Regions from separate parts of the Paenibacillus sp. NPDC056579 genome, predicted to be linked through region 3. Evidence: riboswitches for the same ligand, from Rfam matches in the RefSeq annotation. Region 3 holds a riboswitch; each other region holds the start of a gene.
What was found. Region 3 has a riboswitch for cyclic di-AMP ahead of ACFQ88_RS19565 (KamA family radical SAM protein). Riboswitches for the same ligand answer to the same signal wherever they lie in the genome.
Positions count from the first base shown of each region.

Region 1 (5,359 bases), on a different contig from region 3:
CGGTTCATGTCCTCGAAGCAGCCTTCAAGAACGATCTTTGCTTTCGGGTGGCTCAGCCAGTCGCCCAATAAACTGAACTTATGGAAGGATACCTCTTCCCTTCCGAAATCGCAATGCAGCCGCTCACGAATGCGAATGTCTCTCGACGAGCTGCCGACGGCGATTTGGAAATAGCCGCTTTCCGCAACCCATTTGTTATATTTGGTGTTGTAATAGGAGAAATCCCTCTCCTCCAGCAGGAAGCCTACTTACCGCTTCTCTCCCGGTTGAAGCCCGAGCTTGGCGAACGCCTTCAGCTCCTTCTCCGGACGCACCCACTTGCACTCTTCATCGTGCACATACAGCTGCACCACTTCTTGCCCGTACATGCTTCCCGTATTTTCGATGCTGCATGTAACCTTCACCTGTCCGTCAGGCTGCTGTACCGCCTTAGGCGTCAAATCGGGCATTCCCGGAATAAAATTAAGCGTAATGAGTGAGCCGATAAAAATCATCGGCAGCGCGACCATAATCGCTTCTTGAATGGAGTCCACCCATAGCTCTAGAGTTGCCTGCATGAAGAAAGCTATACAGCAAAAAACACCCCTTGGGTGCAAGAGGTGTTTCGATCGCACGGCTATGTGGTAATAACCTCACAAAGCGGAGCTTTGGCTTCGAAGTCATCATATACTTTGCGTGGAGCCCGAATATAAAAAAAACAGGCCGCCGCAGCAGCCTGCTTGTATGCATTATATGCTTTTAGCACCAATGTACCTGGAGCTCCAGTAAGAGCTGTAGATGGAATCGATGCGGACGCCATGGGACGAAGTAGCGGAGATAAACTGTCCGTTGCCCAGATAAATTCCGATGTGCGCAGGACCTGATTTATCAAAGTAAACGAGATCCCCCGGCTGCGGAACCGCAACAGCTGTGCCCGCGGTGTAGAAGATTTCCGTAGAAGTTCGCGGAAGATCGATTCCCCGCGTTTGCGCGAACACGAATCTTACGAATCCCGAGCAGTCGAACCCTCCCGGTGTTTCGCCTCCCCAGACATATCGGGTGCCCAGATAGCCTTTGGCGAAATCCAGCATGGCGTTCGTTTTGGGCTTGTACCAAGCCGGCGCATGATATTTGCCGTCATCGCCCACGATGGCGAGTTGATTGTCCTGGTCCCATTGGACAAGGTTGCCCAGCGTTTCCGAGACGAACCGAAGCGGAATATAGACGCTGCCCTGCGCCATGCCGATCATGGAACTTGTATTCACTTTCTTCCCGTCGAGAACGACGAAGGAATCTCCCGTCTTTAGCGATAGCGTCTTATCGCCTTTTTTCATCGACACTTTAACTTCTTTTCCGTCCATGGCCCAATCCACCTGATAGCCAAGGTTCTCCATCAAAGGGCGAAACGGGACTTGCAGCTGCGAGCTGGCATCGACGACAGGCTTTGCTTCGGGAAAATCGACCAGCTTGTCGTTGACCTGAATCTTCACGCTGTCCTGCGGAGCCGCATCGGCATGTACGGCAGAAAATAGCGCGCACGAAAGAAATGCGCATGAGAAAACAAACGCTTTACCAATCCATTTCAAAACCAATGTCCTCCTATGAGCCTCCGAGGTTAGTTGACGGGTTAGGGAAGAGGTTTCCCCTACTTGCTTAGGCACTGGGCCAAGCAACTATTCACCCCAAATAAAGAAGTCCCCCGTACGAGCACTTGTGCTGCGTCGATTCGGCATTTTTTTTGAACGCTGCTCTGTTACACTTCTACATGGTTCGTTGCCCCATTCTCTGTTGTGAGGGTAAGAGAGCGCTTTATTGCATTTATTTTCCGAAAAGCAACGATAAAATCCCCGCTGCGATCAAGGGGCCGACAGGAACCCCCTTCAAGAAAGCCACACCGAGAATCGTCCCGAGCAAAATCCCGGTGACAACCGTCGGCTGATTCGTCATCAGTATGGCGCCGCGGCCGCCCAAATATGCCACCAGCACGCCTACTGCAACCGCAATGAGGGATTTCCAGTGAAAAAACGTTTCATACAGCGTTTGCACCGAAATTTTGCCGCTGGCCAGCGGGGCCATGATCCCTATCGTCAGCACGGCGATGCCAATAGTCAACCCGTATTTTTCGATCCATGGGAACGCCTGATGCAAATTCATGACACGCAGCAGCAGTAAGAACACGACCGCAACCGTAATGGAATTATTGCTGCTTAAAATCCCGAGGGCCGCAAAAATTAAAAGCACGACGGAAGGCATATCAATCTGAGACATAACATCTCCTTAGGGTACGGGAATCGACAATCTTTCTCATCATACACGATTCGGACGCGAAAATACAGAGGCACATAGGACTAAGTCACCCACTTACTTGGAGGTAACTTAATTCCTCTCTGTTGCCTATCTCACCTATTATTGCGTACTGTTAAAAACAGACAAGGAGCGTTATGATGGGGTTGTCAGTAACCGCATTTTTCTAAAATAAGGAGGTATTTGTAATGGAGTACACTTATTTGGGACGTTCCGGATTAAAGGTGAGCAGGCTTTGTCTCGGAACTATGAATTTCGGTGTCGATACGGAAGAAGCGGAAGCGTTCCGGATCATGGACGCTGCGGTGGATGCAGGAGTGCAATTTTTTGATACGGCCAATGTATACGGCGGCGTAGGTTCAAGAGGCAGAACCGAGGAAATCATCGGACGCTGGTTCGCCCAAGGCGGCGGACGCCGGGAGAAGGTTGTATTGGCTACCAAAGTATATGGAGACATGGAAGATCCGAACGATGGACCTAACGCAGGCCGAGGTCTCTCTGCCTATAAAATTCGCCGCCATCTCGAAGCATCGCTTAAGCGGCTGCAAACCGATCATATCGAGCTGTACCAAATGCACCACGTCGACCGGAATGTCGCCTGGGAAGAGCTGTGGGAAGCGTTCCTGGTACATATTCATCAAGGCAAAATCGGCTATGTCGGCGCAAGCAACTTCGCGGGACGGGACTTGGTCAAGGCCCAATACGAGGCCAAAAACCGCCACTTCCTGGGACTTGTGTCGGAGCAGCACAAGTACAGCCTGCTGTGCAGACTGCCCGAGCTTGAGGTGCTGCCGGCAGCCGAGGAATTCGGCATCGGCGTCATTGCATGGAGCCCGCTGGACGGCGGATTGCTCGGAGGCAACGCGCTGAATCCGGCGGCCGGCTCACGCAGCGCCCGCAATCAGTCTCGCGCAGAAGCCCGCCGCGGGCAGCTGGAATCGTTTAGCAAGCTGTGCAGGGAGCTTGGCGAAAGCGAGGCCAACGTAGCCCTGGCTTGGACGCTGGTTCATCCTGCGATGACCGCGCCGATCATCGGACCGCGTACGCTGGAGCAATTCCAGGACACGCTCCGCGTCGTGGACATTCAGCTGAGCGAAGATGTGCTGAAGCGTCTGTACGAGATTTTCCCGGGTCCCGGAGGCGATGCGCCAAGAGCGTACGCCTGGTAATGGCTTAATACGGATCCCTACACCGGACAATTCTAAGGAGGAACAGCATGAGCAAGCAACGCATCATCATTACGGGCGGCAGCGGCAAAGCCGGACGGTGGATTGTTAAGCATTTCATAGATCACGGCTATGAAGTGATTAATCTGGATGTGAAAGCTCCTGAAGAGCCGCTCTGCCAGACGATCATCACCGATTTAAACGATTTGGGACAGGTACACAACGCATTGGCCCCCTTCTCTTCAAGAAACCACAAGGAGGCGGCAGGGATTGTGCATTTCGCCGCCATCCCTCAGGCCTATACGCATCCGAACGAGGTGTGCTTCCGCAACAATGTGATGAGCACCTACAACATATTGGAGGCAGCCGCCAATTTGCAGATCGGCAAAGTCGTACTCGCCTCCAGCGAATCGTCTTACGGCATCTGCTTTGCCAGCGAGTTTTTCGAGCCAAGCTATTTGCCTGTGGACGAAACGCATCCGCAGCTGCCGGAGGATAGTTACGGCCTATCCAAGGTCGTCAACGAGGTGACCGCGGAGGCGTTCCATCGCCGCACCGGGATGCAGGTCGTCAGCTTCCGTCTCGGCAACATCTTGGTGCCGGAAACGTACGCCGGCGTCAAGGCAAGCTTCGATCAGCCCGAAAGCCGTAAGCGCATCCTATGGTCTTACATCGACGCAAGGGATGTCGCCTCCGCCTGCCGTCTTGCTATCGAGAAGGACGGCCTCGGTGCGCAGCCGCTTATTCTCGCTGCCGACGACAGCTCATCGAGCCTCCCTACGCAGGAGCTGGTGAATACTTACCTCCCCGGCGTGAAGGACATCCGCCTCCCGTTGGAAGGCAGACGATCCCTGCTGTCCAACGTCAAGGTCAAAGAGCTGCTTGGATGGGAGCAGCAGTATAAGATTATGGAGCAGTAGATCGGAATTTTATAAACTATAGTGATAAAAAGACTTCAGAACGCTTGCCGAAACAAGCGGACTGAAGTCTTTGTTTTTCACGCCGGAAAGTCGACGTAAATGATGTATTGTTCCACAGCGGTTCCGGCAATACGGGCCAAAAAATCAAAACCCTCAGGCTTCAACGCCGATCAATTTGGATATCTTTTACAGATCCGTTTTATTGCTTCGCCTCAAAGGGCTTACTTCTGATTTGAGCCCGGTACTGCCCCGGCGTTTGTCCCGTCCATTTCTTAAAAGCGCTCTGAAATGCGCTCGGCTCTGAAAAATGCAGCGCATAAGCGATGTCGCCTATCGAATAGTCCAGCTTCTTCAAATAGCTTATGGCCAGCTCCTTGCGTACACGGACGGACAGATCATTGTAAGAGGTGTTTTCCAGCTTTAATTTGCTTTGCAGCGTTCTGGCGCTTGTGCGAAACGATACGGCCGTCTGCTGCAGCGTCGGGAAGAAGGAGGGAATACAAGTTTTCATCCACTGAATTACTTGCCCGGAGAACAGATGGGCTTGCATCAGTTCATCTCTCGTTTCCTGCGCGATGGTCTCGAACACTCTCAGAAGCTTCGAATCGGAATACATCACCGGATAGTTCAGAACGTCCTTGCTCATATACAGCACATTCTCCTCCTCGCTAAATCGGGGAACCGTGCCGAACACGGCCATATAAGGATTCGTATCTGCAGGCGCATCATGTGCAAACTGAATGTCCTGCAGCGGAATACGCCGATTGCTCAGCTTGCCCATCAGCTGATATAGCGAGCTTGCCATATCCTCCACGCAATGACGGGACATTCGTCCCGGCTGCTCAACATACATCCGGATAAGAGCCGTATCTCCCCGTACTTTCCAATCCAGATTGAATCCGCTGCACAAAATGACGTTATACCGCTGGTAAGCAGCCAGCGCGTCGGCAATGGTCTGAGAATGCATCATCACATAGCCGAGAATTCCCA
Region 1 is NZ_JBHTVD010000002.1:424,769-430,127, reverse strand. Features, by position in the region: gene ACFQ88_RS09400 (hypothetical protein) at 1-68, opposite strand, end outside; partial or broken gene ACFQ88_RS09395 (fibronectin type III-like domain-contianing protein) at 156-449, opposite strand; gene ACFQ88_RS09390 (C40 family peptidase) at 729-1,565, opposite strand; cyclic di-AMP (ydaO/yuaA leader) riboswitch at 1,569-1,721, opposite strand; gene ACFQ88_RS09385 (DUF441 domain-containing protein) at 1,798-2,247, opposite strand; gene ACFQ88_RS09380 (aldo/keto reductase) at 2,472-3,452, shown strand; gene ACFQ88_RS09375 (NAD-dependent epimerase/dehydratase family protein) at 3,500-4,369, shown strand; gene ACFQ88_RS09370 (AraC family transcriptional regulator) at 4,569-5,359, opposite strand, start outside.
Region 1: another riboswitch for cyclic di-AMP. It lies ahead of ACFQ88_RS09390 (C40 family peptidase); the one in region 3 lies ahead of ACFQ88_RS19565 (KamA family radical SAM protein).

Region 2 (5,359 bases), on a different contig from region 3:
GTAATCCATACCTTTCTCAACCCCGACAGCCGGATATTGCGTCCCCCGTCAAACAATATAAGCGCCGAACCGATCGTCAGGATGAACTGGTTCAAAAAAGAGCTGCTGCTCTCCGTAACCAAATGAAGCCCTTGTCCGACGATGATGCCGGCGACCAGAAACAAGGCGACATCGGGCAGCCTCAGCCAGCTCGAAAGTCTTCCGAAAAGAACACCCATAGCTAATATGAAAATTAATAAGAACAATACATGATGAATCATTTCGGTGACTTCGCCGCTCATCTAAGTGCACTCCGTTTCGCTTGATTAACCTACGCGGTTACCCGTCCGATAACTTCATTTTGGAACAGCTCGATTTGATCGTTCGTTCCGATAATAACCATAACATCCTTTTCCTCTAACGTATCGCTCGCCGTCGGCGCAATGATTACGCCGTGCTGCTTGTTGATCGCCACGACACTGCATCCGTACTTGGCGCGAGGGTCAAGCTCTCTCAAGGAGCGGCCTGCGAGACGCCTTGGCACGACAAGCTCGGCGATCGTGTAGTCCTTCGACAGCTCGATGTAATCGAGCAAATTGGGCGACACAAGCTGGTGAGCGACACGGATGCCCATATCCCGCTCCGGATAAATCACCCGGTCGACCCCGATCTTGTTCAGCACCTTGCCGTGAAGCTCGGACAGCGCCTTGGTGACCACCATTTTCACGCCGATATCCTTCAGTAAAATAGCAGTCAAAATGCTCGATTGAATGTCGTCTCCGATGGAGACGATGGCACAGTCGAAATTGCGGATGCCCAACGCCCGAAGCACCTCTTCATCGGTAGAATCGGCAACGACGACGTGCGTCAAAATATTGCTCATTTCCTCGACCGCTTCTTCATCCTTATCGATTCCCAAAACCTCATAACCCAGATTGATCAATTCCTGCGCCAGACTGGATCCGAATCTCCCCAACCCGATAACTGCGTACTGACTACGTTTCATTTACGGTTCCCCTATCCAATGGTGATTTTCCCTTCCGGGTATCTGTATAGCTCCTTCTCCGCCTTAGGTCCCAACGCGTAAGCCAACGTCAACGGTCCCAGACGGCCGACAAACATCATAAGTGCAATCAATATTTTCCCGACCACGCTCAGATCGGTCGTCAAGCCCATGGTCAAGCCGACGGTTCCGAAAGCGGACGTCACCTCGAACAAGATCATTAGGAACGGATGATCCTCCGTTGTAGACAAAATCATCGCCACAGCAATAACGAGGAATAATGCGATCATCGTCAGCGTAATGGCTTTCAATATCCGGTCTTTACCCAGCCGGTAATGGAACAGGACAATATCCTCCTTGCCCCGTATCATCGCTATGATGGCACCGATCAGCGTTGTGAAGGTGGTAGTCTTGATCCCGCCTCCCGTCGATCCAGGTGACGCCCCGATAAACATCAGAATGATGATGAAAAATTGGCTGGCCTGCCGCAAGCCCGCCAAATCGAGCGTATTGGCTCCCGCCGTTCTCGGTGTTACCGATTGGAAGAACGAACCCAAAACTTTGCCGCTCCAAGTCAACGGTCCCAACGTTTTCGGATTGGTGAACTCAAAGATGAAAATAACTAGAGCACCCACCAATATAAGCGCACCGGTCGCGCTAAGCACCACTTTGGAATGCAGCGACAGCCGTTTATGCCGTTTGTAGTCCATAACATCCGACATCACCACGAAGCCGATGCCGCCCAAAATAATCAATCCCATGGATACGACATTGACCAGCGGATCGTCCACATACGAGGTCAAGCTGCTGAACGGCCCGGAGACCGACCCGAACAGATCGAACCCTGCGTTGTTGAAAAACGAAATCGCGTGCCATATCCCGAAATAGATCCCTTTGGCCGGTCCCAAATCGAATGACCAGCGAATGGAGAACAAAATCGCCGCAACCAATTCTATGGTAAGAGAATATTGGATCACTTTGCGGATCAGGCGGACAATGCCTTCCATGCTCCCTTGGTTCATCGCTTCCTGAAGGATCAGCCTCTCTTTAAGCGAAATCCTTTTTTTCAGCGCAAAAGCAAACAGCGTCGCCATGGTCATGAAGCCAAGACCGCCGACTTGAATCAACACGATAATGACGATCTGCCCGAATTTCGTAAAAAAAGTGCCGGTATCGACTACGACCAGTCCGGTTACGCAAGTAGCTGAGGTCGCCGTGAACAATGCATCCAGAAAAGGCAGCGGCCGTCCCGTAGCCGAAGCTATAGGCAGGGATAGCAGCGTAGCCCCGATCAGAATAATCGCTGCAAAGCCGATGACCAGTATTTGCGGCGGGGTTAGCTCAAATTTCCTTGCTGTTGCTTTCATCTTTCACCTCATCATGATTTTCAGACAACAAAAAAAGACACGGGAAACCCAATGTCTACAGGTTCCTGTCATAAGCCTACGAGGTTAGCTGTCGGATTCGGATGTACAGGTATCCTATCGTACCACTACTGAAGTGGAAACGAATTCACCCCTTACTACACATGGTTCCCCCGTTTTCAATAAGAAATTCGGCTTTATTCAATTGATAAGAATTATAATCCTCTTTCCCGGGAAGCACAAAGTCACTTTTGCTCGAAATTGACGAATTATTCGAATATAACATTGGCGGATTTACTGCGGACCCTATTATCGCTCTGCTTTTCACCGTTTTGCCCGTCCTAACGCTTCTAATCATTGGATTTTCGGTGGGCATGTATGCTAAGTTTATGGAATACAATGTATAAACTTGATATCCGTATCCTTTGTTAAGCGGCATCCATTCCAATCCAAGGAGTTATTCCATGCTGAAACGTTATTTCGAATCCTCCCTGTTGAAGCTGGCCCTTATAGGTATTTTGTTATACGTATCGGTAGCTCTGGGGTCCCTATGGCTGCAGCATGCAAGGAATGAACCCGATCTGGGCTCTCAGCAGCCCTCCGTAACGAAGCAGGCCGCGGCAGAGGCGGCCGTTCGATTTGTCCGGGAGCGCTTCTCCTTATCGCCCGATTATCGTACAAGCACCCTGTTTCAATCCCATACGGAACGAAGCGGCTATTTGCAAAAGGAGCAGCTGCTGGACGACTATTTGAAACGGTTTGCCGACTATCCGATCGATTATTTCGAGGTTGAGATCAATGACCCCGCATCTCGAACCACCTACTACATTGACGTCAATTTCACCAATTTGCATATTCTCGGATGGAACGCCTACACCTCCCCGTCGGCCAAGCAGCAGACCGTCGCTTCGGGCTCGGCCGATACCCGGGCTTTGATCGAGCAGACGATCAAAGAACAAGGCTACTCGATCGGCGAGTTTACCCGGCTAGAGCAAACGCCTCAAGACCGTCGGAGCGAGGGAGTTTGGGGCGCAGAAATCATCTATGAAAGCATCGACAAGAAGATTGGAGAATCCACTCTGCAATTGCAGCTCGCCGTAGCCGGCGGCAAAGTCGTCTCCTTCCATCCCGCGTTCAGCATCCCAGCTTCCTTCGCAGAGTGGCAGGAGAAGCAAAATGACAATGCTTCCTTCATGACCCGCATCAGTATGGGCGTTTCCTTGATTATGGCTGTAGCCGCCTTCATTATCGTGATCCGATACCGCAAAGAAATCACGTTCCGACGCGGACTGTTTATGACCTTTGTATTCTTGGCCATTTATATCGGCAATAACTTCAATATGGTGCCTGCCTTCCGGACGATGCATTCCGAAGGCCCTTCCCAATGGGAAGCGATGTTCAACCTGTGGTTCCTTAATGTGTTCATCGCGTTGATGGCTGTTAGCGTCTACTTTTCCTTCTTGTCCGGCCGCTACATGTGGCAGCGGTTAGGTTGGGTGACATGGCCCGTGTGGAAGGACGCCACGTTCGGCCATCAAATGGCTGTCGCAACGAGCAGAGGCTACCTGCTATGCTTGTTCATCCTCGGAATCCAGCAAAGCCTGTTCTTTGTTGCAGGAGAATACTTCGACGTATGGGCGGTCAATGACCCGTCCGACTCGGTGCTCAACATGGCAGCGCCCGCCTTTTTCCCGCTGATGGCATGGGCTGCCGCGATTTCCGAGGAAGCTGTATACCGGCTGTTCGGCATCGCCTTCTTCATGAAGCTGACGCGCAACCGGTTCGCCGCGGTGCTGCTCCCGAGCATGATCTGGGCGCTGAGCCATACCCAGTACCCGATTTATCCCGTTTACACACGCTTTATCGAGGTAACGATTATTGGGATCATCTTCGGCTACGCCTTCTTGAAATACGGCTTCCTGACCGTCATGCTCGCCCATGCGGCTATGGACAGCATCTTGATGGGATTGTCGCTGCTCGATTTGGGCAGCACGGCAATAACGGCAGTAGGCCTGTTTTACATCGTACTGCCCGCCCTTATCGGCTGGGCTGTTGCATGGCTGCACCGGACGATCGGCCCCGGCCGGCGCATCGTCTCCCCCGAATTGAACGGATAAAGTGCAAAATTTCCCCACTAAGTGGAGATTTGGCTCAATACATGTCAAAAAGGCCGAAAGGTGCTCCTGCAGATTGAATCTCGATCTGCCTGATAACCTTTCGGCCTTTTTACTTGATTCTCTGCAGCATTCGCCGATTCGGGGACGGCGTGTCGTGCCCGCTCCCCTTCCGGTTCGGCTGCATGCTTTTTGCTCGCTTAGATTGGTTCCGTCGCTTCAATCGGAGACATCTGGTCATCCTGATTCGGTTCTTCTCCATCCACATCCGCATCGGCTGCGGCTTCGCTCTCCGGGGTGCCGTTAAGCGATTGAAGAATTTGTCTCGCCAGCTTCTCGCCGATGCCTAACGGCTTGAAGTCCTCGACGGAGGCCTCCTTGATTTTCTTCAACGAGCCGAAATGCTTCAGCAGCGCCTTGCGCCGCTTCTCTCCAATCCCCGGCACCGAATCCAGCGTCGAGACCACCATCGACTTCGCTCTCGTCTCGCGGTGGAACGTAATCGCGAAACGGTGAACCTCCTCCTGAATGCGCTGGAGCAGGTAAAACTCCTGGCTATCCCGCGGCAGCGGCACCACCTCGGGCGGATCCCCCATCATCAGCTGCGCCGTTTTGTGCTTCGCGTCCTTGACCAAGCCGCATACCGGGATATACAGCCCAAGCTCGTTCTCAAGCACATCGACGGCCGCCGATATTTGCCCTTTGCCTCCGTCTATGACAACGAGGTCCGGCAGCGGAAGATTCTCTTTCAGCACGCGCTCGTAGCGGCGCCGCACTACTTCCCGCATCGTTTCATAGTCGTCCGGGCCTTGTACCGTGCGGATTTTGTATTTGCGGTATTCCTTGCGGTCCGGCTTGCCGTCGGTGAAGACGACCATCGCGGATACCGGGTCGGAGCC
Region 2 is NZ_JBHTVD010000015.1:36,029-41,387, forward strand. Features, by position in the region: gene ACFQ88_RS35115 (cation:proton antiporter) at 1-281, opposite strand, end outside; gene ACFQ88_RS35120 (potassium channel family protein) at 311-985, opposite strand; gene ACFQ88_RS35125 (TrkH family potassium uptake protein) at 997-2,349, opposite strand; cyclic di-AMP (ydaO/yuaA leader) riboswitch at 2,408-2,553, opposite strand; gene ACFQ88_RS35130 (CPBP family intramembrane glutamic endopeptidase) at 2,811-4,463, shown strand; gene uvrC (excinuclease ABC subunit UvrC) at 4,661-5,359, opposite strand, start outside.
Region 2: another riboswitch for cyclic di-AMP. It lies ahead of ACFQ88_RS35125 (TrkH family potassium uptake protein); the one in region 3 lies ahead of ACFQ88_RS19565 (KamA family radical SAM protein).

Region 3 (5,359 bases):
GCATTTCCACTAAAGTTACGGCTGAAAGGATCGGCGTCTCCTTAAACATGACTATCAAATAATTCCCCATAACCGGAAGTACTGGAGGCAGCGCTTGCGGCAGAATAAGTCTGAGCCATGTTTGCTGTGGGGTAAAATTTAACGCCTTCGCCGCCTCCCACTGACCGCTCGGAACAGCCTCGATCCCCGACCGGTACACTTCTGCCAGATAGGTGGCATAATGAATGCCTAAACCGATCACGCCAGCCGTGAATGGAGATAACGAGATCCCATACATCGGCAAAGCATAGAAAACGAACAACAGCTGGATCAACAGCGGTGTTGACCTGATCAATTCGGCCAGAAAAGACACCGATTGCGATATCGCTTTATGCTGTACTCGTTTTCCCAAAGTGATGGGCAGCGCCAGAAGCATGGCCAGGACGAATCCGAATAAAGCTGCTCCCACTGTTACCGGTACGACCTCCAGCAGTTTCGGCAATATGCTCCAAGCGTATTCCCAATTCCATTTCAATGTCACGACCTCCCCACAACAAAACGTCGCTCCAGCAATCGAATGATGCGGGTCATGAGCTGGGCAATACCGAAATAGATTAACAGAATCAATATCAAGATAAGCGTTGTCCGGGACATATCGTACGACCGCAGCATCATGCCCTGGTATGTCAATTCCGCCAGAGTGATGAGAGACACCAGGGAGGTGCCCTTCAAAAGCTCTATTTGAAGATTTCCGAAGGATGGCAGTGCCATTGCCAATGCCTGCGGACCGATGATACGACGCATCCGCATCCATGGAGTCATATTAAGGGCAATGGACGCTTCCGTCTGACCTCGAGGTATGGCAAGAATAGAGCTTCGGACAATTTCGGAGCCATATGCGCCGTAATTCAGCCCAAGCGCTAGCACAGCTGCCGTCATGGCATTTACACGAATATCCAGCAGCAGCGGAAATGCGAAATAGAGCCAGAATAGTTGTACAAGCAAGGAAGTACCTCGGAACGTTTCTACATAAAGGGCGGTGATCCATTGAAGCGGCCGCAGCGGAGACAACCTTGCCAATCCCGCTGCTATGGCAAGAACAAGAGCAGCAACGGTTGAGAGGCAGGTTACTTCTATGGTAATGACCGTTCCTCTCCATAGAGCCGGAAGCAGTTCAACCATCAACATCATCGCCTTCCATTGTTGTTAACCAGACTGCTATTTAGTCAGCTCCGTGGCAGTCATTTTGCCGGGGAGCTCCTCTTCGGTAAAACCGAAGGGTATTAGAATAGTAAGCAGCTCTCCGGAGGATTTCAGCTTCTCCAATTCCTCGTTGTAAGCTTTTACAAAGTCATCGTCACCCATCCGAAACGCCGCTGCTCCATACCCCCGTACGCTTTTTCCGTCTACCGTAGGCTGTTCGAAGTCTTTAACGCGTTCAAGCTTATCGTCTTTGGCTGAATCCAGCATCGCCTGAAGAGAAGGACCTGTCATCGTGACAACCTGTACCCGGTCGGATTGCAGGGCCGAGATCGCTGACGGCTGATCAGGTACTGTGACGATTTGATTTTTAGCTACACCTGATTTGGTTAAATATTGCTCTTCAATTGCGCCAACCATTACAGCTACCTTCACATCCTGCTTGGAGGCAATATCTTTGTAGCTGTGGATCCCCTTCGGATTTCCTTTTTGAACGGCAATCGCTTCGCCAATACTGTACTCCGGATTGGCAAACAGCACTTCCTTGCCGCGCTCCGGAGTAACGAACATACCGGCTGTAATAATATCGAAGCGCTCTGCTTTCAAACCTGGGATTAATGAACCGAACTCGGTCAATACCCCGTTCATCTCTTTGATCCCGAGCTTTGTTATTATGGTTCTTGCTACTTCCACGGCTTCTCCCGTCAGCTTCCCATCTGGGGTGGCATAAGCATACGGCTTTTCATTAGCGAAACCGACGGTGATGAACCCTTGTTTCTTTGCCTTATCCAGCGTAGATTCCCCTGCACTCTGCTGAACATTCCCAGCCGTTCCTCCGTTGACCGGTTTCGCGTTGTCTTTGCTGCAGCCGGCGACAGCTACTGAACTGAGCAGAACTGCAAGTAGTATTCTTAACCCTCTTTTCATTCGTGCGCTCCCTTCAATTTGTTGCTTGTTTGGGGCCCCATATAAGGGTAACATGGTCCTAATACTATACTCACCTCTGTTCTAGTCCCCTCAGGTCACTTGAGCCCCCCTCTCCTACCGATATCCCAGATTAGAGCCGATATATGGAAAAATCCTCCCCTATCCTCAGGATTCCTGATAAATACAAATTGTCATTTTGGTTCAATAATCGTCATATTCAAATGATTATGGTTATTTTTACTTCTAAATCTTGTGATATTGCTAATTCATTTCGAATATCGCGGTTTTAGTCAATGAAATTTAAAAAAATCACTGTGTTAAGAATAATTTAATTTTCATTATCAGGTTGACCCTCTTACTTATCATCCGTATAATAAAGACACGCTTAATTTCCGATTCTCCAATCGGAAAGCGGGGGAACCAATTTTTTTAGGGGCGAATCGATGCTCTAACAGTATCGTAGGGAACCATCTTTCCCAAGTCCGTCAGCTAACCTCGTCAGCAGTAGATGGGTCAATAGTTCCGATATATCGGTGTTACGAGACCCTTATTTGGGTCTTTTTATTTTGGCCCTGAACAGGCAAAGGTGTATGTCCCTTTGCTTACAGGGTCATTTTTATTTTTCAAATACAAGGAGGAATCGCAATGCCTCAGCCGAAGTACATCACCGATATTGACAGGATCAAGTGGATACCGGAGCAAGAAAGGAACCGGCTCAAGCAAATCACAGAAAAATTCGTGTTTCGGGTCAATGATTATTATCTTAACCTCATCGATTGGAGCGATCCTGACGATCCGATTCGTAAGCTGGTCATTCCGAACGAAGGAGAGCTCTTGGAATACGGACGTTGGGATGCATCCGATGAAGATACCAATTATGTCGTCCCCGGCTGCCAGCACAAATATCGTACAACGGCGCTTCTCATTGTTTCGGAGGTGTGCGGCTCTTATTGCCGGTACTGCTTCCGAAAGCGGCTTTTCCGTAATGACGTGAAGGAAGCGCTGTCGGATGTGGAGCCGGGGCTTCGTTATATCGCCAAGCATCCAGACATCAATAATGTGCTGCTAACCGGCGGAGACAGCTTAATTCTGGCTACGCCAAAGCTAAGGGGGATTATACAACGGTTGCGTGAGCTGGACCATGTGAAGATAATCCGGCTCGGATCGAAAATCCCTGTTTTCAACCCCATGCGGATATATGAAGACGAGGAGCTGCTTGAGACGATTCGTGAATATTCAACGCCGGAAAAGCGCATTTATGTAATGGCTCATATTAATCATCCTAGGGAAATCACTGAGGAGGCAAGGAAAGGGTTTCAAGCGCTGCATGAGTCTGGAGCCATAGTTGTGAATCAAACACCTGTGCTTAAGGGCATTAACGATGATCCGGCCGTACTTGGAGAACTATTGGATCAATTGTCATGGGCAGGTGTCACGCCCTATTATTTCTTTATCAATCGCCCGGTAGCTGGTAATAAGGAATTTGTGCTGCCTTTGCAGCAAGTATATCGGATAGTTGAAGAAGCTAAGGCGCGGACATCCGGTTTAGGCAAGCGTGTTCGTCTATCCATGAGCCATACCTCTGGGAAGATCGAGATCGTAGCCATCGAGAATGGGAAGGCATATTTAAAATACCATCAGTCGCGTGATGAACAGTACGGTAAATTTATGGTGCTCGATTGCCCGGATGATGCCGCTTGGTTTGACGATCTCCCTGGCAGCGAAAATTTCTGGATCAAGCCCAGTAAAAAGACGGAAGCTGTCGTATCCGTAAATGAGCTTCCGGATATGCCGCAAGATTTGAGAGCATTTCGGAATGCGTAACGGCCGGCTCGTTTGGCGCTAGAGTTAAACCGTCAGGATAAGCTGATTTTGAATTAGGTCGCGTTCGTGTTGTTAATATTTTACACCCCAAGGCTTGGGCTGAAGCACTTATAAAATACTTATCGTAACGCAGCCCTTTAGTCCAATAAATAAGCAGGTTGCTGGGCAACCTGCTTATTACTGACTATTAAACTATCTATCCTTTTACATACAACCCTTGCATCCAAGCTGTCCCCTATCACCTATATTACAAAGTGTAGAATTCAAGCCAGCAAACAGATGCTTTTGAACGATCCGGACATGTCCGTCAAAGAGGTTGCTATCAGCTCCGGATATCCCAGCATAAGTTATTTCAATAAATTATTTAGGGAACTTGATGCTTCATGGCTCGCCACAAGACTTTTATCCTCGAAACGAGTGGAAAGAACCACAAGGGTCGTTGAAAATCCAAATGCGTTGCAAGCTTCTAGGAAGGCTTCCAATGACTCACCTGTTTCTGTTACAACCTTCAGCATATAATTATACTCTCCACTGGTTCTGTAGAAATCGACGATTTCAGGAGCCGCTTCGCTGAAAGCTTCGAATTCCTTGCAGTTATTCGACTTGAACAGTACAAACGCAGTTGTATACTTGCCCAGCTTGGACGCAGAAATCTCAGCACGATAACCCGTTATGACCTCCTGTTCCTCCAATTTCCGAAGCCGTTCGGTTACAGCCGGTTGTGACATGGCAATCATTCGACTCATCTCAGAAACCGTAATTCTGGCATTATCATGAAGAATGGACAGTATCTTTAGATCGATATGGTCCATGAACAGATCACCTCAAATTTATAAAGTTTGACTCGGAAACAACGATAGAAATAAGTTTTTAACCCCCAAACTCCTTACTCTTCTTATTTAAATTGTAGATCGGTTCCCCTAAAATGTCACTATAAACCAGTAAGGGAGACTGAGAACAATGACAGTAAACGAAACAAGAAGGACTAAAGGGGTAAACTATTTTACGACCGTAGACGGTGTTCGGATTGCTTACAGAATTGATGGATTGGTCGACAAGCCGGTACTCGTGCTTGCGAACTCCATCGCAACCTCTATGAACATGTGGGATGGGCAAATTTCCGAACTTTCAAAGCATTTCCGCGTTCTTCGCTACGACTATCGGGGGCATGGCGACTCGGATACGCCCGACGGTCCGTATTCGTTCGACAGATTGGGAAGGGATGTTATCGAGCTGCTTGACGTACTTCAGATCGACCGAGTGCATTTCCTCGGGCTGTCGCTCGGCGGCGCCGTTGCGCAATGGCTGGGTATATACGCTCCGGAACGGATCGACCGGCTCATTCTGAGTAATACCTCCTCTTATCTAGGGCCAGCAGAGCAATGGCAGGGCTTGATTACCTCCGTACTGGAACCGGGAAAACTACCCG
Region 3 is NZ_JBHTVD010000004.1:620,192-625,550, reverse strand. Features, by position in the region: gene ehuD (ectoine/hydroxyectoine ABC transporter permease subunit EhuD) at 1-514, opposite strand, end outside; gene ehuC (ectoine/hydroxyectoine ABC transporter permease subunit EhuC) at 517-1,161, opposite strand; gene ehuB (ectoine/hydroxyectoine ABC transporter substrate-binding protein EhuB) at 1,198-2,106, opposite strand; cyclic di-AMP (ydaO/yuaA leader) riboswitch at 2,479-2,625, shown strand; gene ACFQ88_RS19565 (KamA family radical SAM protein) at 2,752-3,930, shown strand; gene ACFQ88_RS19560 (Lrp/AsnC family transcriptional regulator) at 4,278-4,742, opposite strand; gene ACFQ88_RS19555 (alpha/beta fold hydrolase) at 4,891-5,359, shown strand, end outside.

Region 4 (5,359 bases), on a different contig from region 3:
ACGGCCCTTCCCCTAACGTTGCCTTCGCATCGAGAACAAGCTCCAATGGAGGATTCGACATGTTTCCTTCACCATCCCGCAGTCAGAATCGGTTTTTATTCTCTCATTGTAGCACATGCCCCGCGGGAAAAGCATTTCTTAGCCGTCTGCTTGCAAGTAACGTTTTTTTTGCCATAGCCATCTGTTTCGGCAGTTGGCGCGGCTTTGCCGTTAATGCAAAAAAGACCTGCCAGCCGGCGAATCACACCGGCCTTACAGGTCTCATGCTGCAGCTATATGGGGAAACCCCTTATTGATTTCAACCGCCGCTCAATACGTTTCGGTTTCTTCCGGGCTCTCCATAGGAGTCAAGCTTTGCAAAGCTGCCTGGTCCTCCGCCAGATCAGCCCTTGCTTCGTCCACTGCCTTCTGGTTATGGCTGAAGCTGGCCTGTTCGATCGCACGCTCTGCACGTTCTACGGCCGTTTCGGCTTGCTCAATCAGCTGCTCGCTCGGATGGCTTTGCGCTTGCGTCACCGCGTTGTGAGCCGTATTGACGGAATTTTGCGCCTGGGAAATCGGGTTTTGCGATTGCAGGCTGGAGTCATATTTCGCCATGGTCGTGTACCTCCTCATGTCTTCATAACCTTCCTGCTTACTATGAGACAAAAGGAGGTGTTTTATGCCGGAGACGAATCCCTTTACAAGGTTATGGAAGAAGGCGGTTCCATCGCCTCAAAGCGGCTGGTCTCGTATCCAAACAGCTGAGGATGGGCATGGAACTGCCATATTTCCGTAATCCGCTTCGGAAGCGGAGGATGCGTCGACAGCAGCTCGTACCATGCGATGAAAAACCCTCGCTCCCGGCGGCTTTCCTCCAAATAATCCGGGATGTTGATCCGGTTAAACAGCTGCTTGCCGACCGCGAGCACCGTCAATGCGCGAATGGCCGCATTCGCATTGCCTGTGTAAGCCGTCGCAATACGGTCGCACGTATACTCGCATGCTCTGGAATAGGCGTTGCCCAGGAATGGGATCCACATTGCGGGAAAAATCAGCATCTGCTTCGACACATGCTTGCGCTGCAGATGAGCCAGCTCATGGGCTATGACGAAGGTTAATTCCTCGTCGTTGCCCTGCTCGATCAGCTCGAAAATATCGGAATAAAGCACGACAAAGCTGCGTCCGAAAAACCGCGTCGCAAACGCGTTTAAGATCCCGCCGGACTGGACGATGAACACGTCCGGAGCGTTTTTGAGACCCATACTGCTGCTTAGCTGCTGCACTTTCTCATAAACAATCGGAAACTGCCGCTCCGTTAATTTGACTCCTGAGCTGCGGATCCCCGCAACCATAAGCCCATGCAATAGAAGCGCGACAGCCAATCCGATCAAGATGTACACAATGCCTATAATGGATACGATCAAACTGACATAAATTAAGATACTGATGATTACACAAACCGTGTACAATGTAGTTTCATTTTCATGCACCAAGCGAGATTTCATCGGCTTTCCCTACGCCCCCCGTAATATAAATCCGACTGATCGGAAAGGCGGAGCCCTTCTTTCCTCGCAATCGGGTTCTACGGAGCTTCTATATATAGAAACATCCGCAAACACCGCTATTTTATCACAGGGAATTTCCAAATTAAAACAGAATTTTATGGACACGTCTTACTTCTTCTCTGCTTTCATCCGCTTGATGCAGTTGACCCTGGAGCAATATTGCTTAATTCCGTCCCACCTTCCCCAAACGCAGCCTGCGCATTTTTTCGGCTGATGCGGTCGTACATCCGTGACAATTGCTTTTATCATATATACCTCCAGTCAATTCTTTCCCAATGAACACCGATAAGCAAAGTGCTGCGAACAGAAGGCTCATTGAGGCGGATTCCTCCGGTTTCTCAAGCCTTAATATCCGAAATAAGCCTGCGAGCGTTCAATCAAGAAGGCGCGTTCCAGCGACCGGTCTTGCTGCTCGTGCAGCCTCGACGGATTGTGCAAGTGGTCCGCGAGATCGGATAAGGCGGTTTCCGCCAAAGCTCTTCTTATCGGTCCCCAGGACTCGTTCCTGCTCTGGATGTAGCGTAATGCTTCAGGAATGGTAAGGCCTTTCAGCATTGTAAATACGGAAGCCCACCGGGCGAAGTCGCCTGTAGCCCTCTCTGATGCCGGAACCATATATTCGGCCCAGCCGGATACACTGCCGCTGGACAGCTTGAGCAAGCCGCATGTACAGTCGCGGCAATCCGTCTGAATCCGGTTTTCAATCCATTTACAATCAAAGCGAAACAATTCCATATGGCCGATTTTGAACTCAGATACCTCTTGTTCACCCATACGGGGTAATGGATCCGATAATTTCATCATGACGGCATATCTCCTCTTATAGTTTTAGGATAGAACAGCACAAAAAAGCCTCAGGAGCAGAGAAACTCTGCTTCCGGGCTTCTTTACACAGTAAAATAAGCTTGCGGTCGCGGTTCTCTCTCAATCACGTTTACGAGGTTAGCTGTCGGATTCGGACTTGAGAGTGTCCTACTCAGGAACAATAGAAGCTAATGTCCCAAGATTCACCCCTTGAAGCTGCTTGCTGCGGCTTCGATTGGTTCCCCCGCTTCCCCTATTCGGGAGTTCAACGTTAAAGCTTGCATTATGCTGTTGTTGAAATGAATCTTACTCCCAAACCCAAGTAATGTAAAACCGGAATCCGGCGATTATTTCCAATATTTTGACGGGAATTGCACATGAAAACGAAATCATTGGGATAAGACAGCGAATATCGTTCCGAATGCTTCATTATTCGCTGATTCTCACATTTTTGGAGAAAACGCAAGATAAACGAAGCTATATGGAGAATTTTCGAGATCTGATTCTTGTTTGCCGCATGAATCCCCCTTAAGTTCCCCATTTCGCATGCAGGGTTTCTTTACAGTAACAAGCGTCCGGCGTATGATTCAACTCATGAATCGACATACAAAGTTTCCACTATCGAATCGCTGAGTTTCCTTTTGTCCTATATATTGTGACACAAGGAAAGCGGGGGAACCAAAAATCGTGTTGCGTTAAGGCGGTGTGAGAGCTGCCGATACGTCGACACTGGGGTGAATCCTATGAGAATTTTTCACAAAATGCTCATGGGTAGGGCGACTCTCACCGCCCGAATCCGGCAGCTAACCTCGTAAGCGTTGGAAAGGCAGCTATCTTATCCTTTTAATAGGCATATGGGCTGTCAAAGAAGAGAGGATGATGAAGCTTGTGATCGGAACCGGCGACCACAGGGCTTAGACCTCTGTGGCTTTTTTCTGTCCGAAAGTACAAACATGATGTTTTCCAACCATATTTTGCATCTTTTTCGCTGAGTCCTTCATAGGAAGGAACGGGGGAACCACCGGAAGCTCGAAAGCTACTTTTCCATCGGGCTTCCATTGGGGTGAATCACAGGAGCAGGCTAGCGCATGCTCTCGTGTAGGGCGACTCTCACGCCCGAATCCGGCAGCTAACCTCGTAAGCGTATCGAGAGAGGCAACGATTGTCGTGCGATAAGACACGGTTCATTCACTGTGCCTTAAGAAGCCACGGGAAGAGTTCTTCTCTAGCCTGCAGGCTTCTTTTTTGTTGCCTTCTCTTTCTGACCGAAGTAGGAGGAGTCGTATGGAACAACGCCAGCAGTTCATTCTGGTTGCAGCCTCGAACAAAACAGGCGAAGCCTTCATCCGCAAATTAATGCTGCAGAAGCTTCCTTTCGCAGCACTTGTCAACAGCAAGTCGGAAGCAGCGAGGCTGGAGGAAATCGGAGTAAAGCATTTTATTCTGGTAGATACTACCGAGGAGAGAACATGGGCGATGCCCGAGCTTCCCGTAGGTAAAGTGTACTTGTTCGAAAGCAGCCTGAACTTGTGCTGCCGCTATATCCGGGTGTGCCATATGTGGACCTCGGAGCCGATTTACGTCATTACGCATTCCGTCAATCCCAGGCTGATTTATAGAGCTCTTGGAGCCAGCTTTGTGATTCATACGAATAGTCACGATGTATCTTTCTTGCTAGCCTCGCAGCGGCCGGAATAGTAGAGCCTTAACTGGAGGCTGAGACCGGAATGCGGGGAATGCCTTACCTTACTATTGAAAGCTTTGGAGGGATACCGATGTTGGATCTGTATATGGTATTGACGCTGGCCGTCACTTACGCACTGTTCAGCGGTTTTTTATCCTGGTGCGGCAGAGTGATTCAGGAACCGGAGAGTGAGCGAAAATGATAGTCGTTGCGATTTTTACTTTGTTTATCTTTCTATATCTTGTGTATGCGCTGATCTATCCTGAAAAATTTTAGGAGCAACCTAAGGAGGCTTTTTTGAGCTATGGGCATCTTGCAAATTGCCGTCGTGATAGTAATCCTGGTACTGCTTGTTAAGCCTTTGGGCACGTACCTGTATAACGTATTTCGGAATGAAGCGAACGGAACCGATAAATGGTTCTCCTTCATTGAAAAGCCGATATTCGCCCTGATCGGTCTGAAAGACCCTAAAGGGATGACCTGGAAGACGTACGGATTCAGCTTCATTGCGACCAATATCGTTCTTGTGGCTATAAGCTACCTGATATTGCGGATCCAAAAATTTCTCCCGATGAATCCGAACGGGATCGACAATATGGAGGAGACACTCTCCTTCAACACGGTCATCAGCTTCATGACCAATACGAATTTGCAGCATTACAGCGGTGAGACCGGACTATCCTATTTCTCGCAAATGGCCGTCATCATGATGATGATGTTTACCTCGGCGGCGACCGGACTGTGCGTAGCGATAGCGTTTGTCCGCGCGATTACGAGCAAAGGAACGACGATCGGCAACTTTTTCGAGGATTTCGTGAAGGCTCATACGCGCGTCTTCCTACCGTTTGCATTTGTCATTACGCTGGCGCTGGTGGCGCTTCAAGTTCCGCAAACACTGCAGCCTACCATCACCGTCACCGGTCTCGGGGGTCAGGAGCAGCAAATCGCTATCGGTCCTGTCGCATCCTTAGAATCGATCAAGCATTTGGGCACGAACGGCGGAGGATTCTTCGGAGTCAACTCGGCTCATCCTTTCGAGAATCCGCGTCCGCTGACCAATGTCATTGAAATATTGTCCATGTGGTCGCTGGCCGCCGCCTTGCCTTACACGTACGGGTTGTTCGCCAAAAACCGCAAGCAGGGCTGGGTTATTTTCTCAGCGATGATGATTTTGTTCCTGCTGTTCTTATCGCTTGTTTACGTATCGGAATCGAACGGCAATCCGGTCATGAACCGGCTTGGCATCGACGCGTCGCAAGGCAGCATGGAGGGCAAAGAGGTCCGGTTCGGCATCGCGCAGTCCGCGCTCTTTACTACCGTTACT
Region 4 is NZ_JBHTVD010000008.1:237,662-243,020, reverse strand. Features, by position in the region: gene ACFQ88_RS27875 (SMP-30/gluconolactonase/LRE family protein) at 1-61, opposite strand, end outside; gene ACFQ88_RS27870 (hypothetical protein) at 310-597, opposite strand; gene ACFQ88_RS27865 (M48 family metallopeptidase) at 681-1,487, opposite strand; gene ACFQ88_RS27860 (hypothetical protein) at 1,893-2,351, opposite strand; cyclic di-AMP (ydaO/yuaA leader) riboswitch at 2,464-2,632, opposite strand; cyclic di-AMP (ydaO/yuaA leader) riboswitch at 2,969-3,184, shown strand; cyclic di-AMP (ydaO/yuaA leader) riboswitch at 3,328-3,511, shown strand; gene ACFQ88_RS27855 (hypothetical protein) at 3,636-4,049, shown strand; gene ACFQ88_RS27850 (potassium-transporting ATPase subunit F) at 4,234-4,311, shown strand; gene kdpA (potassium-transporting ATPase subunit KdpA) at 4,340-5,359, shown strand, end outside.
Region 4: another riboswitch for cyclic di-AMP. It lies ahead of ACFQ88_RS27855 (hypothetical protein); the one in region 3 lies ahead of ACFQ88_RS19565 (KamA family radical SAM protein).